One region of the Mycolicibacterium rhodesiae NBB3 genome, then DNA from elsewhere that is predicted to be linked to it. Evidence: predicted binding sites of a transcription regulator. Region 1 holds the regulator's gene; each other region holds the start of a gene.
The links. Region 1 encodes LexA, which represses DNA repair genes until DNA is damaged. Its sites were predicted from a motif close to CGAACANNTGTTCG; they were not measured.
Positions count from the first base shown of each region.

Region 2: the regulator LexA is predicted to act here: its motif matches at 1,314-1,327, upstream of MYCRHN_RS14360 (CoA transferase subunit A).
Region 3: the regulator LexA is predicted to act here: its motif matches at 3,441-3,454, upstream of MYCRHN_RS15995 (HNH endonuclease signature motif containing protein).

Region 1 covers NC_016604.1:5,663,448-5,668,915, reverse strand. The annotation lists gene MYCRHN_RS27255 (sunset domain-containing protein) at 309-2,375, shown strand; gene lexA (transcriptional repressor LexA) at 2,372-3,073, opposite strand; gene MYCRHN_RS27245 (LysM peptidoglycan-binding domain-containing protein) at 3,282-3,731, shown strand; gene nrdR (transcriptional regulator NrdR) at 3,894-4,364, shown strand; gene MYCRHN_RS27235 (PhzF family protein) at 4,373-5,059, opposite strand; gene MYCRHN_RS27230 (alpha/beta fold hydrolase) at 5,098-5,468, opposite strand, start outside.
Region 2 covers NC_016604.1:2,946,928-2,952,395, forward strand. The annotation lists gene MYCRHN_RS14355 (PucR family transcriptional regulator) at 1-1,244, shown strand, start outside; gene MYCRHN_RS14360 (CoA transferase subunit A) at 1,375-2,283, shown strand; gene MYCRHN_RS14365 (CoA-transferase) at 2,280-3,122, shown strand; gene MYCRHN_RS14370 (acetate--CoA ligase family protein) at 3,110-5,101, shown strand; gene MYCRHN_RS14375 (cobalamin-independent methionine synthase II family protein) at 5,207-5,468, shown strand, end outside.
Region 3 covers NC_016604.1:3,282,733-3,288,200, forward strand. The annotation lists gene MYCRHN_RS15975 (carbohydrate ABC transporter permease) at 1-129, shown strand, start outside; gene MYCRHN_RS15980 (carbohydrate ABC transporter permease) at 129-998, shown strand; gene MYCRHN_RS15985 (ABC transporter ATP-binding protein) at 1,008-2,087, shown strand; gene MYCRHN_RS15990 (DUF4032 domain-containing protein) at 2,089-3,345, shown strand; gene MYCRHN_RS15995 (HNH endonuclease signature motif containing protein) at 3,459-4,997, shown strand; gene MYCRHN_RS16000 (hypothetical protein) at 5,019-5,249, opposite strand; gene MYCRHN_RS16005 (ATP-dependent DNA ligase) at 5,281-5,468, shown strand, end outside.

The DNA of each region.
Region 1 (5,468 bases):
AGGGTCGGCATCGTCCTCAAGCGGGGTGACGGAGGCGATTTCGCCGGATTCGACGCTCGCGGTGAATGCACCTCAGTGGGGCGAGGCTGGTCGGCATGGGTGGCACGGGTTTTGACTCTAGGACCGTGCGTTCAGCGCCGCGGCAACGCGATTCGGCGCTTCACTGCGCAAGTTCCCAGGTTATTGCGCTTTGTCGGGGTATTTTCTCTTCGAGAGTCTGGTGTGTCCCTTGGTTATTGCCGTCATCTGACGGACAGTTGACGGGCGCGGTACGTTTCATGGAATTTTGGCCGACTGCGGGAGGGTGAATGAGCAGGCAGAAGAGTCGGCGCCGCATGGTGATGCCTCGAGTGGTCATCGGTTTGCTGGCGGTGTCGACGACTGTTTTGCTGGCACCGGTTACGGCGGCGCAGCCGGAGGCCGACGCGAACGGTGCCATCACGGCGGCGTGGGAGGCCAGCGGTGGTGACGGCGGGGCACTGGGGCCCAGGAACGGCGACGTCTACCCGATCGGAGAGGGCTTCGGTCAGAACTTCGCTGGCGGCAAGATGTTCTTTACGCCGGCCACCGGCGCGCACTTCGTGCAAGGCGCGATCCTCGAGAAGTACGAGTCGCTGGGCGGACCCGCCGACAGCGATCTCGGCTTCCCGACCATCGATGAGGGCCCAGGCCGCGCGCCGGACAGTCGCAATGTCACGTTCAGCGCGACGGACAAGCCGGTGATCTTCTTTACCCCTGCGACTGGCGCGCGAGTGGTCCGCGGTCCGATCAACGCCGCGTGGGACACGCTCGGGGGTTCGGCGGGAGAGCTCGGCGTCCCTGCGGAGGATGAGGTCTACCGCGGCAGTGTCGTCAGCCAGAAGTTCACGGGCGGTGAACTGTCATACGACCTCCGGAAGAAGACCTTCACCACGGTGCCGCCGGAGTTGGCGGCGCGTCTCGGCGACCTGAAGATTCCCGACGACCCCGAAGCGGCGATCAACGCGGCCAGGCGTGCCGCCGGGGGAGCGCTGGGTCCCCTTGGCGCCGCCGAGGGCGAAGCGACCCCCATCGGCAAGGACGGCCTGCGGCAGAACTTCGCCGGCGGCGCGATCTTCTACACGCCGGCGACCGGCGCGAACGTCGTGACCGGCCAGGTGCTGGCCAAGTACGAGAGCGTGGGTGGCCCCGAGGGTGATCTCGGCTTCCCGATCAGCAGCGAGGTCGACGGCGGGCTCGCCACCGAGAGCCGCATGAGCAGCTTTGCTGCTGAGGACAAGCCGGTCATCTTCTGGACGCCCGAATACGGTGCGGTGATCGTGCGCGGCGCCATGGCGGCGGCGTGGGACCGGCTGGAAGGGGCGAAGGGCGCGCTGGGCGCGCCGATGGCCGATCAGACCGAAGCCGGCGATGTCGTCACGCAGAGATTCAGCGGCGGTGTCGTCTCGTGGGATCGGTCGAAGAACCAATTCACGACCGAACCGGCGAATCTGGCTTCCGAACTGTCCGGCCTCGAGGTCCCGGGGCAGAAGTCGCCCGAGGCACCCAACGGCTCGCAGGCATCCGACGATTCCGGCGGTAAGAATTGGTTCAAGTTCAGCTGGTGGTGGCTGCTGGCACTGGTGCCGTTGGTGATCCTCGTCGGCGCTGTGTTGCTGGCGACACTGCTGCGGCGGCGCAAGGGTGAAGACCCCTTCGCGCCGGACGGTTATCCGATGGCGGACAACAGGTTCGGAGGTGAGTCTGAAAGCGCCTACGGCACTGGCGGCTCACCTGAGCGAATGACCACCGACGACGAGTACGCCGCGGCGATGTTCGGCGACCGCTACGCCAGTGAGGGGTTGGGGTCAGCTCCCCACGGTGTCGATGAGCCCCACGGGCACGACCTGCCGCACGGCGAAGAGGCACCACCGCATGACGACGATCGGTCTCATGTCGAGGAGTGGCTGCGCAGCGACGAGGTTCACGCACCGGACGACGACGTGTGGGGAGCCCCTCCGCCGGACGTCCAGGAGGAGCCGCCGGCACCCTTTGACGAACCCGACCAACCCGTCGAATCTGTCGAACCCGCCGAGGATGAGGACTCCGACGCGGTGGACACCGCGCCGACGGCCGTCATCACCGTTCCCCCGGTGATCGCCCGCGATCCGCTCACCGACACCGGGCGGCACGCGCGAATCGAGGTCGACGAGCCCGAGCCGCGGATAGCGTTCCTGATGCCGCTCGACGACCCGAACCAGGCGCCGGACGGATATCCGGTCAAGGCCAACACCAAGACAGGCGTGTACTGGGCGCCCGGCAGCACGATGTACGAGGACGCCAGTGCCGAAATATGGTTCGCGAGTGAAGAACTCGCACGGGTGAACGGTTTCGTCGCCGACGACGACGTCCGCTAGACCTTACGGATGACCGTCACAACCTTGCCCAGCACGGCTGCGTCGTTGCCGGGAATAGGGTCGAATGCGGGGTTGTGGGGCATCAGCCACACCTGACCGCGGGTGCGCTTGAACGTCTTCACCGTCGCCTCGCCGTCGATCATCGCGGCCACGATGTCACCGTTGTCGGCGACGTTCTGCTGACGCACGACCACCCAGTCGCCGTCGCAGATCGCCGCGTCGACCATGGAGTCGCCGACCACCTTCAGCAGGAACAGTGAACCTTCGCCGACCAGTTCTCGTGGTAGCGGGAAGACATCCTCGACAGCCTCTTCGGCCAAGATCGGTCCACCGGCGGCGATGCGGCCCAGCACCGGTACGAATGTCGGCTCCGGCAGAGCATCGGACCCGGCGACATCGGTGGCGACGATCGAGGGGAGGCTGTCGGCGCCGCGCACGTCCACGGCACGCGGACGATTGGGGTCGCGGCGCAGGTAGCCCTTGCGCTCCAAGGTGCGCAGCTGATGAGCCACCGATGACGTCGATGTCAGGCCGACCGCGTCGCCGATCTCTCTGATACTCGGGGGATAGCCGCGGGTGGTCACCGAGGCGCGGATCACGTCGAGAATGGTGCGCTGACGCTCCGTCAGACCAGTATCGAGCCCACCGCGCCCACCCGTGCTGTCCGTGCCGTTCGGGGTACCGCTGTCCGAATCCATGGCGCGAATGTAGCCCTTGGCCGACGATTAATCAAACATGTGTTCGAGGCGTGTCGCGCGCTGCCGGCGTGCGGATGCGGGCGGACAGGACTTGTCGGTGGGCCGCGATATCGTTCGGCAACAGTTCGATCACATGTTCTATTAATCGAACAGATGATCGAGTATGTTCGAACACAAGAGCGAAAGACTCGAACCGGAAGGCAGGAAGATGACGATTCTCGAGACCCGGGAGAACCGGGCAATACCAGTGGTCAGGCCCGGAATTCGGCCTGCCGGCGCCCGGCGGCGCCCTGTTTCGCGTCGGCCGGGCGGTGCACCGGTGCGGTACCGCAACTCGGGCGTGCTGGTATCGCGCGCCTCGCATCGTCGCAAGCCGATCACCCCGGTCACCACGGTCCTGCTGGCGCTGGTCGCCGCCGGGATCACGGTGTGGCTCGGCCTGGTGGCACAGTTCGGCGGGGTCGTCGGGGAATCGGCGCCGGTGCCCGACCGGTTGGCCGTGGTCCAGGTGCAGACCGGCGAGACGCTGCAGCAGGTGGCCGGGCGGGTGGCCCCCGACGCACCGGTGGGCCCGGTCGTCGACCGGATCCGCGAACTCAACCACCTCGACTCCGTCTCAGTGCACGCCGGCCAGACGCTGATCGCGCCAATCAGCTGACGGTGTGTCGTGTCCGGTGAAAACCTCGACCGCACAAGCGTATTCGCACGGGCAATGACGAGGCCCGCCGCATTGGGCACGAATCTGGGCTGGCGGACTGCCACGCAGGTACGCTCAGAGGCGGTTGAGGTAGTCATTTGTTGGCTCGGCGAAGGAGCGGTGATGCACTGTCCGTTCTGTCGCCATCCCGATTCCAGGGTCGTCGACTCCCGGGAAACCGACGAAGGCCAAGCCATTCGGCGCCGCAGATCGTGTCCGGAGTGTGGTCGTCGTTTCACGACGGTCGAGACCGCGGTTCTCGCAGTGGTCAAACGCAGCGGCGTCACCGAACCGTTCAGCCGGGAGAAGGTCGTCAAGGGTGTGCGTCGCGCCTGCCAGGGGCGACAGGTCGACGACGACGCGCTGAATCTGCTCGCCCAGCAGGTGGAAGATGCGGTGCGCGCGGCGGGTTCACCTGAAGTGCCCAGTAACGAGGTGGGGCTGGCCATCCTCGGGCCGCTCCGCGACCTCGACGAGGTGGCATACCTGCGGTTCGCCTCCGTCTACCGTGGATTCAGCTCGGCCGAGGATTTCGAGCGCGAAATCCAGGCGCTGCGTGAGCATCGCAAGTCGCCGGAGCCGGCACCGAACTGAACTGCTCGTCAGTCGATGTGCTTTGTGCCGTCGCTGACCACGCGGCCCGCCACCCGCACCCAGCCCTCGGGGCTCCACTCGGTCGAGATCATCGATCCCTTGCCCTGCACGATGTCCAGATCGCGGCTCAGGTAGTCGGTGATGCGTACCGCGGCGGCACCGGTCGCCTCGTCCTCCGGAACGCCGAGGTGAGTTGCGAACATCCGAGACCGAATCTTGCCGGCGGATCGGTCGAGCCAGGTCCACAAGTAGTGCTCGACGTCGTCGGAGTAGTCGGCGGGATCCGCGGCCATCAGTTCGTCGACGGAGCCGAGATCATAGATCGCGAAGTCCGGGGCCCATTCCGCGCGTGCGCTCACTGCTGTCAGGTCACCGTCATAGATCACCTGCACGATGCCCGCGGGGACCTGCAACGTCTTGATCGCATACCCCTGCTCGCGTAGCCACCACGAAGCGCCCACAGTCGGATGTCCGGCAAAGGGCAGCTCGACGGCAGGCGTGAAGATCCGCGCGTGGGCTGTGCTCGCCCCACCTTCCGGAAAATCGATGAATATCGTTTCGCTGTAACCCAATTCGGTGGCGATCCGCTGGCGGTCCGCAGGATCGACGGTGCTGTTGTCGACGACGCCCAGCGGATTTCCATAGTTGCCCTCCGGGTCGGTGAAAACCCGGAGAACGGTCACATCGATGGCCATGGCCCGATGCTACTTACCGACGATGTGCCGGTGGGTGCTCAGGTGGCGCTGCGTTCGTCGTGATCCATCGCGTCGAGCACCGCATCGCGCGTTCCGGCCGGCCCACAGATGTCACCCGCTTCGATGCCGGTTCGCAGCAGACCGCGCAGATAGTCCTGGTCGTAAACGGCGGGTTCGGTGGAGCAGATGAACTGCTCGAGGACCTCGACGAAGCGGTCGGGATCGTCGTGGAACGGGAAGTGTCCGGAGCCTTCGAAGATCTCCAACTGCGAGCCGGGCATGGCGGCGTGCGCCATCCGAGCGTGACTGACGGGTATGACCGCGTCGGAGCTACCCCAAATCAATTGCACGGGAACGGATTGCGTCAAATAACATCGATCGAGCATTGTGACCACCTGGCCGCGCCAGT
Region 2 (5,468 bases), 2.7 Mb from region 1:
GCAATGTGGCTCTGGCCGAGAGTGTGACGGCCCTGGAATACGCCGCCAACGTCCACGCTCGCTTCACCGAGATAGCAACGAAAGGCCAAGGCGAAGAAGGCATCGCCACCGCGCTGCACGAGCTGACCGGGTTGCCCGTGGCCATCGAGGACCGCTTCGGGAACCTGCGAGCGTGGGCTGGCCCGAACTGCCCGGACCCCTATCCAAAAGACGACCCTGCGACGCGAGAGGCCATGCTGCAACGCTGCGTCCAGGCCGGAGAACCGATTCGTCAGGCCGGTCGGCTGTCCGCGGTGGCCAACCCGCGCGTGGACATCATGGGCGTCCTGTCCCTGATTGACCCAGAAACAGCTGCCGGAGATCAGGCCAAGGTTGCTCTCGAGCACGGAACCACTGTGCTGGCAATGGAGTTGGCACGACTACGCAGCCTCGCGGAGGCCGAGCTGCGTCTGCGTCGCGACCTCGTCGAAGAGCTGCTGCTAGGAACCGCAGACGAGAGCGCGCTGGCGCGCGCCGAAGCGCTAGGCCACGATCTTGGCCGATGTCATCGTGTTCTGATCGTTGAGCCAGAGGGACGCGCTGCTGACATGGACAAGTTCTTCCATGGTGTCCGCCGCGCAGCGCGCAATGCTCAGCTCGGTTCACTGATTGTCGCCCGCGCCAGCACGGTGGTCATTCTCTCCGACGCCGACGTGAATCGAGAGAAGTTCCTGTCAGCATTCGGCGCCTACATCGGCGACGACAATTGTCGCATCGGCGTCGGAGGGTGGTGCGACCGCCCGCAGGACTTTCCGCGGTCCTACCACGAGGCTCAACTCGCACTGAAGATGCAAAGGAGAAGCGGTGCAGTCACCGCCGCCGCCGTCACCTTCTACGACGAACTTGGCGTGTACCGCATCCTTGCCGAAGTGGAGAATCAGGAATCCGTTGAGAGCTTCGTGCGCCAATGGCTTGGCCCCCTACTCGACTACGACGCAGCGAAGGGTTCGCAACTGGTAGCCACGTTGGCGGGCTATTTGCAGTGCGGTGGCCACTATGACACGACGACGGCGGCACTGTACATCCACCGCAGCACACTGAAGTACCGACTCTCCCGCATCCGGGATCTGCTCGGGATCGACATCAACGACCCCGAAGCTCGATTCAATCTCGAACTGGCAGCCCGCGCGTGGGGGACGCTGGAGGAACTGGCAGCAGGAGAGGGTCATATGTCCCCTCCGGCCGAGGTTGACCCGTCTGTCTAGCCCCGCAGGCTATATCCCACCGATTGGCAGGCGATTACCTTGGGGCGTTGTGATCCCCGATGTGGCCAGCGAATAATTCTTCGCGATCACCACGTCGGTTCAGTCGAGCGACAGGATGCGCGGGTATTCGATGAGCAGGTTCTCCCCGTACGTGGACAAACGCAAATCGTTGTCCGAGGCGGCGCAGCTGATCCAGAGTGGCAACATCGTTGCCCTGGGCGGTGGTCTGTGCGGCCGACTGCCAATGGCATTGGTGCGCGAGATGATTCGGCTCGACCGCCGCGATCTGCATCTGGTCGGATCCGCCCACAGCATTGACGTCGACATGCTGGTGGCAGCGGGAAGTGTTGCGGTCTGCGAAGAAAGCTACGTCGGCTTTGAACAAGACCTGGGTTTGGCTCCGGCGTTTCGCCTTGCTGCCACCTCGGGCACGATCGAGGTACGGGAGAGTTGCTGCGCGACAATCCTCACGCAGCTGCGCGCGGCCGAGATGGGGGTACCCTTCCTGCCGGTGCGCGGTGTCAAAGGAACCGGAATCGCCAACCTGCACCCGGAGTACGGCCAAATCGAATGCCCCTTCACCGGTGAGAAGCTCACGGCGGTACCGCCCCTGGTTCCCGACGTGGCGTGCATCCACGCACCGCTCGGTGACAGATACGGCAACCTGCACATCGACCAACCGTTTGTTCTCGACGAGCGGTTTGCCTCCGCGTCGACTCGAGTGGTGGCAACAGTCGAGAGCGTCGAGAGCCCCGAAACGGTGGCCGCGGCCGGCATTGTCATTCCCGGTCACTTGGTGACCGCGGTGGCCGAGGTGCCCTTCGGAGCCCATCCATCGTCGTGCTATCCCCAATACGCCTACGACCGAGTGCATCTGAGGACGTATCTCGACGCGGCCAAGCAAGGACCCGAAGCCGTCTCAGCCTATCTGGAGCGTTACGTCTACCGCGGGGAGGAGTCCTACCGCCAGGAAATCGATGCGCAACGTCTGACGGGTTGGAGTGGTTCGACACAGCAGTGGCAGGAGTTGTTTCAATGAGCGGTGACGAATGGAGCTTCGACGAGTGGTTCGTGGTTGCACTGGCGCGGACCATCCGCGACAAGGAAGCCGTCTTTCACGGTTTCGCCAGCCCGTGCGCGCAGGTCGCAATGCATGTCGCGCGTCGCACCCATGCGCGCGACATGATCCTGATCGAGGGCGCCACATATGCGGTCAATCCCGACCCCGTGTTTATCCCACCAACGGGCAATGACCTTGCCCTGCATCGCGACGCCGCATACCGGATGCGATTCGAAGAATTCTTCGACGCCGCGCTGCGCGGCGATATCGACCGCATGTTCGTCTCCGGCGGGCAGATCGACGGATACGGCAACACCAACGTGACCGCCATCGGCCCAGATCCGCTGCGGCCCAAAGTCAAACTGGGTGGAGGCGGCGGCGGATGTAACATATCGGCCACCATCGGGGAACTCACGTTGTGGACAACACGGCACCGAAGTGGTCGCACGTTGGTCGACAAGGTGGACTTCATCACCGATATTGGCCACGTGACCCCGCTGGGGTCGCGCAAAGAGCTCGGCTACACCGGGGGCGGTCCACAGTGGCTCATCACTGAACTCGGGGTGTTCGACTTCTCGGCCGATAATCACGCGCGCCTACGTGCGGTGTGGCCCGATGTCACCCTCGACGAGGTTCGTGCCGCCACGGGGTTCAACCTCGTCGTCGACCTCTCGCCCGGTCTGTTGAGCCCCCCCAGTGTCGCCGAGCTTGCCGAGATCCGCGCCATCGATCCGCTGGCATGTCGGCGCCTGGAATTCGATCAGCGTGAACTCGACCGGCGCTTCCGCCGGACTGAACACGCGCCATGCGGCTGCTGACGGCGCTGTTCACGCCGCGGCGCGTACTGTTAGTAGGCGCATCACGGCGGCCGGGGACGCTCGGCCGACTACTCACGGAGAACCTTGGAGTATTCCCCGGCGAACTCATTTGCAAGAGCAGCGGTGACGTGCTCGGCGAGGACTGTCGCGACGTTGATTTAGCGGTCCTCGCGGTACCAAGCCGAGTCATCCCATCGATAGTCGATCAGCTGGCGTGCAAAGCGAAGGTGATCGTGGTGTTGTCCGCGGGCTTCGCCGAGACCGGCGCTGCGGGAAGGGATCTGCAAGCGGAGGTGATTGCAGCCGCCCGCCCCGCGCGGGTGATCGGCCCGAACTGCTTTGGTGTGCAGGACTGTAACGCTCTTCTGAACGCATCGATCGCAGCCGGCCTGCCGCTGGCCGGCGGAGGGATTGCGTTGGTAAGTCAGGCAGGAACCTACGCGATGGCAGCACGGGCGTATTCCCATGACGATCGGGTTCGGTTTAGTAAAGTCATCGCGCTCGGCAATGCCTCTGATGTGTCGGCCGCCGAACTCATGGCCGAACTTCGGACGGACCCTGCGAGCACGACGTTGTGCTTTGCAGTCGAGAGCCTGCCCGACGCGCGGGCGTTCATCGAACAAGTTCGGTTGACCACACCTCGTAAACCTGTGGTGGTGTATAAGGCCGGCCAGACCGATGCCGGTGCACGCTCAGCTGCTAGCCATACTGGCGCCGTGGCGGCGCCGAGTTCGATGCTGCGCGATGCGTTGGCGCAGGCGGGCGCCGTCCAGGTGAGTTCGGGGGAGGAACTCTTTGATGCTGCGCAGGTATTCGACATGCAGCGGCCACTCGCAGGACCACGTATCGGCGTGGTGTCCAATTCAGGTGGTGCCGCCGTAGAGATGGTCGATGCACTCGCCCAACAGGGATTGTCGGTGCCGGTCCTGTCGGATCCGCTGCGCGACCGAATTGCCGCGCAGCTCCCCGGATTTGCCAGCGCGCGGAATCCGGTAGACATCACGCCCGTATGGTCACAATATTCGCAGCTCTACCCAGAGATCGTCGAAATCCTTGCTGAGTCAGGAGAGCTCGATGCCGTGGTGGTTCTGCTCACGCATAGAGCCGCTGGGGATGAAGAGACGGTTCAGGCCATCGCTAGCCGTTGTGGAATGTCGAAACGACCGACTGTCCCGATCTACGTGTGCACAATCGCCGGCCGGGCGGTTCGCGCGACGTTACATCCCTTGCAGGACGCCGGCATTCCATGTTTTGACGGACCTACTCGCACCGCACGAGCCCTCGGACATGTCTACCGCTACACCCAGGCGCGCGCGCGGGGAATAACGCCCCTGCAGCCGCTTCCGGATCCGCCGCATCCGCGACTTTCGATCGATCGGAACGAGCTTGCACAATTGCTCACTCGTTTCGGTATATCCATCACCCCGAGCAGGCTGTGCCGATCCCTTCACGAAGTCGAACAGGCCGATGTCCAGTTCCCTGCGGTGATTAAGATCGCCGCTGCCGAACACCGCACAGAGTTGGACGGCGTACGTCTGAATATCAAGTCCCAGCAAGAGCTGATAGCACACGCCGCGGATCTGATCACCCGCGCGGGCAGCGACGGCGGACTCCTTGTGCAGCCCCAGCTCACCGGCGTGGAAATCATGGTGGGTGCGGTGCGGGACTCCTCGTTGGGTCCCGTGGTGATGGTGGGCCTTGGCGGGATATGGGTAGAAATCCTCAACGACATAGCCTTCGCGCTGGCACCAATTCGACACGACGACGCGATCGCTCTCATCTCCGGATTGGCAGGCTACCCAATCCTGTCGGGCGCCCGTGGAACATTCCCGATAAACCTGGACCGCTTAGCGAGCGTTGTCGTGCAGGTGGGGCAGCTGTGCGCCGAGTACCCCGATATTTCGACGCTGACGCTGAATCCAGTCATCGTGACCGGCACGGACGCGGTCGCAGTCGACTGGAAATCGACGTCCCCGTAGGACACGTCTGCCCCTTCACTTGGGCTTGCGGGGACGACGCGATGTGAGCGCGGTCGTCTTAGCCTGGCAGCTGGACTATTTGACCGCCAATAAGGAGCGAATGCAATGAAAGTTGGGTCGACCGACGTACTGCTGCCCACGACAATGGTTGGCAATTATCCGAACCCGCGATGGTACGACGGACACGGATTCGCTCAATTCCCCAAGGGGGAATTTGTCTACGACGCGATTAGCAGGGAAGCGTTTGAAGATGCGGTTCTGGCTATCGTCCACGACCAAGAAGCGGCTGGACTCGACGTCATTTCCGACGGCAAGGTGTATGGCGGAGATTCACCGTATGCGTCGATCATCTATCACTACTACGAGC
Region 3 (5,468 bases), 2.4 Mb from region 1:
TTCCTTGGCTTCGACATGGGGCAGGCGGCGGCCTACGCCGTGGTGGTGGTGATCTTTACGATGGTCATCGCCAGCTTCGCGCTTCGGTTGATCTTCAAATCATTCTCCGGCAAGGAAGAGGCGGCGTGATGACGACAACAACGGAAAAGTCCACTGCGGTGGAGGATTCGGCGGTCGCGCCGAAGAAGAAGTCCCGGAAGTTCGATGCCTGGGGCGCGGTGGCCTGGCTGGTCGGACTCGGGTTCTTCTTCCCGGTGTTCTGGATGGTGTTGACGTCATTCAAACAAGAGGGCGATGCGGCGACCAGTCCGCCGACGCTGTTCTTCACCCCGACCCTGGATCAGTACGGGAAGGTGTTCGATCAAGGTATCGGGCCCGCCATGCTGAACTCCGTTTGGGCCACGGCCATTTCGACACTTCTGGTGCTGCTCCTCGGCACGCCCGCCGCGTTCGCGTTGTCGTTGCGGCCGGTGCGCAAGACGCAGGATGCGCTGTTCTTCTTCATGAGCACCAAGATGCTGCCCATCGTCGCGGCGATCCTGCCGTTGTATGTGATCGTGTCCAACATCGGTCTACTGGACAACATCTGGGCGCTGGTCATCCTGTACACATCGATGAACCTGCCGATCGCAGTGTGGATGATGCGGTCGTTCTTCCTCGAGGTACCCGGCGAACTGCTCGAAGCTGCCAGCCTCGACGGCGCCAGCCTGTGGCGGTCGGTTCGCGAGGTCATCCTCCCGTTGGTGTCACCGGGCATCGCGGCCACGGCGTTGATCTGTGTGATCTTCGCCTGGAACGAGTTCTTTTTCGCGGTGAACCTGACCGCGGTCAATGCCCAGACCATGCCCGTTTACCTCGTCGGGTTCATCGCCGGTGAGGGTCAGTACTGGGCCGTGTTGTCCGCAGCCGCGACGATGGCCGCCCTTCCCGTGATCCTCTGCGGGTGGTTCGCACAGAACAAGCTTGTCCGTGGACTTTCCTTCGGCGCAATCAAATAGGAGCAACCAATGGCATCGATCACCTACACCAACGCGACCTGCATTTACGAGGGCTCGGACAAGCTCGCGGTCGACTCGCTCAACCTCGACATCCAAGATGGCGAGTTCGTCGTTCTGGTCGGACCGTCTGGCTCCGGAAAGAGCACGGCGCTGCGCATGCTGGCCGGGCTCGAGGACATCGACGAGGGAACCATCGCGATCGGCGGCAAGAACATGGTCGGCGTGCCGTCCAAGGACCGCGACATCGCGATGGTGTTCCAGAATTACGCGCTGTACCCGAACAAGACGGTCGCGGAGAACATGGGTTTCGCGTTGAAGTTGCGCGGCGTCTCCGCTGAGCAGCGACGCAAGAAGGTCGAAGAGGCAGCCAAGATCCTCGACCTCACCGAGTTCCTGGACCGCAAGCCCGCCAAGCTTTCCGGTGGCCAGCGGCAGCGTGTCGCGATGGGCCGCGCGATTGTGCGCGAGCCACAGGTGTTCTGCATGGACGAGCCGCTGAGCAACCTCGACGCCAAGCTGCGCGTGCAGACCCGCACCCAGATCGCGGCGCTGCAAAGGCGTCTCGGCACCACAACCGTCTACGTGACCCACGACCAGGTCGAGGCGATGACGATGGGCGACCGGGTTGCGGTGCTGCGGTTCGGCAAGCTGCAGCAGTTCGCCTCCCCGAACGAGCTGTACGATCGTCCGGCCAACGCGTTCGTCGCGGGCTTCATCGGATCGCCTGCCATGAATCTCGTGACGCTGCCCGTCGCGCCCGACGGGGTCAAGATCGGTGACTCCACACTGGAATTGGAGCGCGCCGAGATCGGCAAGATCAGCGAGGCAGGGCTGTCCGAGGTCACCATCGGCATCCGGCCCGAACAGTTCGAGCTCACCGACTCCGGCGGTGTCGACGTCGTCGTCGACCTCGTCGAGGATCTCGGTAGCGAGGCGTACGTCTACACGCACGCGGGATCCGGCGTCGAACTGGTCGCGCGGTGCAACCCGCGCACCGCGCCCAAGCTCGCCGACTCGGTCAAACTGCGCAAGCATCCCGACGGAGTGGTGCACCTGTTCCACCCGCAGTCGGGTGAGCGTCTGAATTAGCATGAGAGCACCGGAGTTCCGGCTCCGGACACCGACTCCGGGTCTGCTGGGGCTGCCGTGGGACAGGTCTCTGGATCAGTGGTCCGTTCCCGACGTCCCGCTGCGTGACATCGCTGTTGGCCCCAGCCGGCACCTGGTGAAGTTCGTCGACGCCGACGGCGCACTATGGGCGGTCAAGGACATGCCTCCCCGCATCGCGGTCAAGGAATACGAGGTGCTGCGACGCCTGGAGGAGATGGGTCTGCCCGCGGTCCGCCCCGCGGGGGTGGTGCTGCAGCCCGAGTTCGACACCGCGATCCTCGTCACCCGTTTCCTCGACGGGTCTTGGCAGTATCGGCGGTTGTTCATGCGACTCCCCTCCGACCAGCCGAAGCACCGAGCGCGGCTGCTGGACGCGATGGCCGGCCTGCTGGTGGAGTTGCACCGGCACGGTGTCTTCTGGGGCGACTGCTCGCTGGCGAACACGCTTTTCTCCCGCGACGGCCAGCTGCTGCAGGCGTGGCTCGTCGACGCCGAAACATCCGAAGTGCACCCGGTTTTGAGCCGCGGGCAGCGCGAACACGACCTCGAGATCATGGTGGAGAACGTCGCGATGGGTATGACAGACCTCGCCGAGCGGCTCGGACGATCGGCGTTGGAGGACGTGCTCATTGCCGAAGCCGAACAGACCAGGGCACGGTACGAGACGTTGTGGGACGCGTTGCACGCCGAGCCCGTCTTCGGCTTCACCGACCGTTATCGGGTCGAGGGCACGGTGCGCCGTCTCAACGAGCTCGGCTTCGCCGTGGACGAGGTGTCGCTGCAGCCGGTCGAGTCCGGTGAATTGAAACTTCATGTCGCCGTTGGTGATCGGCGCTATCACGCGCAACGTCTGGAGCAGCTCACCGGACTGGATGTGGGAGAGGGGCAGGCGCGCATCCTGCTCGGCGACCTGCAGGCATACCAGGCGCAGCTATGCCGGGAAGAGGGCCACGATATCGACGAGCGGACCGCAGCCAGGTTGTGGGTGATCGAGGTGCTGACCCCGTACGAGCAGCTGGCCCACGATGTCGTCGGCAACAAGGGCACGCCGATCCAGGCTTATTGCGATCTGCTTGAGGTCCGTTGGCTGCTGAGCGAGCGGGCGGGACGCGACGTGGGCACCAATGCCGCACTCGCCGCATTGCACGGCGACGCGATCCCCACCGACTCGGCGGCGAAGGTGGCTATCGCCGAGACGCCCACCGAGCCGTTCGAAGCGCTGTCGTTCGACGAGTAGCCGAATCACTTGCGTCACAACAGTTTCACGTTGCGTCGATCTCGTCGGCACCCTCATGAAACTCTTCGAATTTCTTCTAGAGAGTTCTTAGAGATCGAACATATGTTCTAGTCATGGGTGCGGAAGCGGTAGCGGCGGCGATAGCCGCACTGCGTGTTGCGCACGACGAGTTGGCCGCACTGTCGATCGATGCACTCACCACACGCGAGTTGGTCAGCGCGCTCGATGACCTCGACATGTTGTGGTGCCAGTTGCCCGCGCAGAGCCACCGCTTACTGGCGCGGTTGCAGTGCGAGACGACCGCCAAAGAGATGGGCGCCAAGTCGTGGCGACAGGTGTTGGCGATCCGATGGCGAATCTCGACATCCGAGGCCGGCCGACGCCTGGATGAGGCCGCACAGTTGGGTCCGCGACGATCTCTGACCGGTGAACCGCTCGACCCGCTGTTGCCGTGCACCGCTGCCGCCCAAGCGAATGGGCTGATCAACGGCGAGCACGTGGAAAAGATCCGCGAGGCGATGGACCGAATCCCAGGGTTCGTCGATACCGCGTCGCGCGCGGTGATCGAGGCTGACTGGGTGTACGTCGCCACCGGTGTGGGGCCCAAAGAACTTAAAGACTATGCCGAGCGCGCAATCTTCATGCTCGACCAGGACGGCCCCGAACCCGATGACACCGAACGTGCACGCCGACGCGGGGTATCGAAGGGGCCGCAGGGACGCGACAAGATGACCCCGCTCAAGGGAAACCTCACTCCCGAGGCGTGGGCGATCTACGAGGCGATTTTTGCCAAGTGGGCCGCGCCGGGAATGTGTAACCCTGCGGACGAGATCCCCTGTGTCTCAGGAACTCCGACGCAGGAACAAATCGACAACGACCACCGTAGTCTGGCGCAGCGTCAGCACGATGCGCTCGTCGCGGTCGGGCGCAGTGTGCTGGAAAGTGGTGAGCTGGGCCAGCACAACGGATTGCCGACCTCGATCATCATCCGCACCACGTTGCAGGACCTCGAATCCCGTGCCGGGGTCGGGATCACCGGCGGCGGCTCGGTGATCCCGATCAAGGACGTGATCCGGATGGCTGCTCACGCCAATCACTACCTTGCAGTGTTCGACGGGGCCACCGGATCGGCGCTGGATCTGTTCCGCGCCCGCCGCGTCGCCTCGCCGGCGCAGCGGATCATGCTCATCGCGCGCGATGGGGGCTGCACCAAACCGGGCTGCACCGTGCCTGCCTATGGCAGTCAGGTGCATCACGCTGCCAAGGACTGGGCCGATGACGGGCAGACCAACGTCGACGAACTCGGGCTGGCCTGCGGCCCGGACAATCGCATGGTCGGGCCGGACGGGTGGACGACGCGGATCAACGCCGACAACGACGTCGAATGGATTCCGCCAGAGCACCTCGACACCGGCCAATCCCGCGTCAACAACTACCACCGCCCCGAACGACTCCGCCCACCCAACGACGAACCGCCCGTTGAAATGGTGGTGGGCGAATCGGCCAACGGGGCAGATGACGAAACCTCATACGGTGGCCAACCGTCGGAAAACGAATGGTTCGACGAGGAATGGCTGTACGGGCCACCCGACTACGAACCGTCAAAGGACAACCCGCATGAACCGGGTGGACCGGAACCTAACGCCGCCTAGAGGGTCGGGTCACCAAACTTGCTAGCCGACGACCGCGGGATTCGTGGGGTTCAGCCCGATCGGCACGTTCGGGGTGAGGCCGCTTCCGTTGTGGGTGAACTCTTGGTGGGCCATCGGCCGGCAATTGTTGTCCATCGGCGTCTGATCGCCGGAGCAGTAGGGGAGAAGATCTTGCGGATCGGCACCTGCGGGAGGCGCTGCCGCGACGACGGCAGCAGCCGCGAGCAGGCACGCCGCGAAGATTCTCGTCATACAGCCAGGCTACCCGGGGTAATACCGTGTGGTGGTGGATCAGTTCGGTCGGGTGAAACTGACCAACCCGGATAAGGTGCTGTACCCAGCGACGGAATTGCGGCCGAAGGCCGTCACGAAACAAGAAGTCTTCGACTACTACGTCCGCATCGCCGAGGTGATGGTGCCCCACATCGCGGGCCGAGCGGTCACCCGTAAACGCTGGCCCAACGGTGTTGA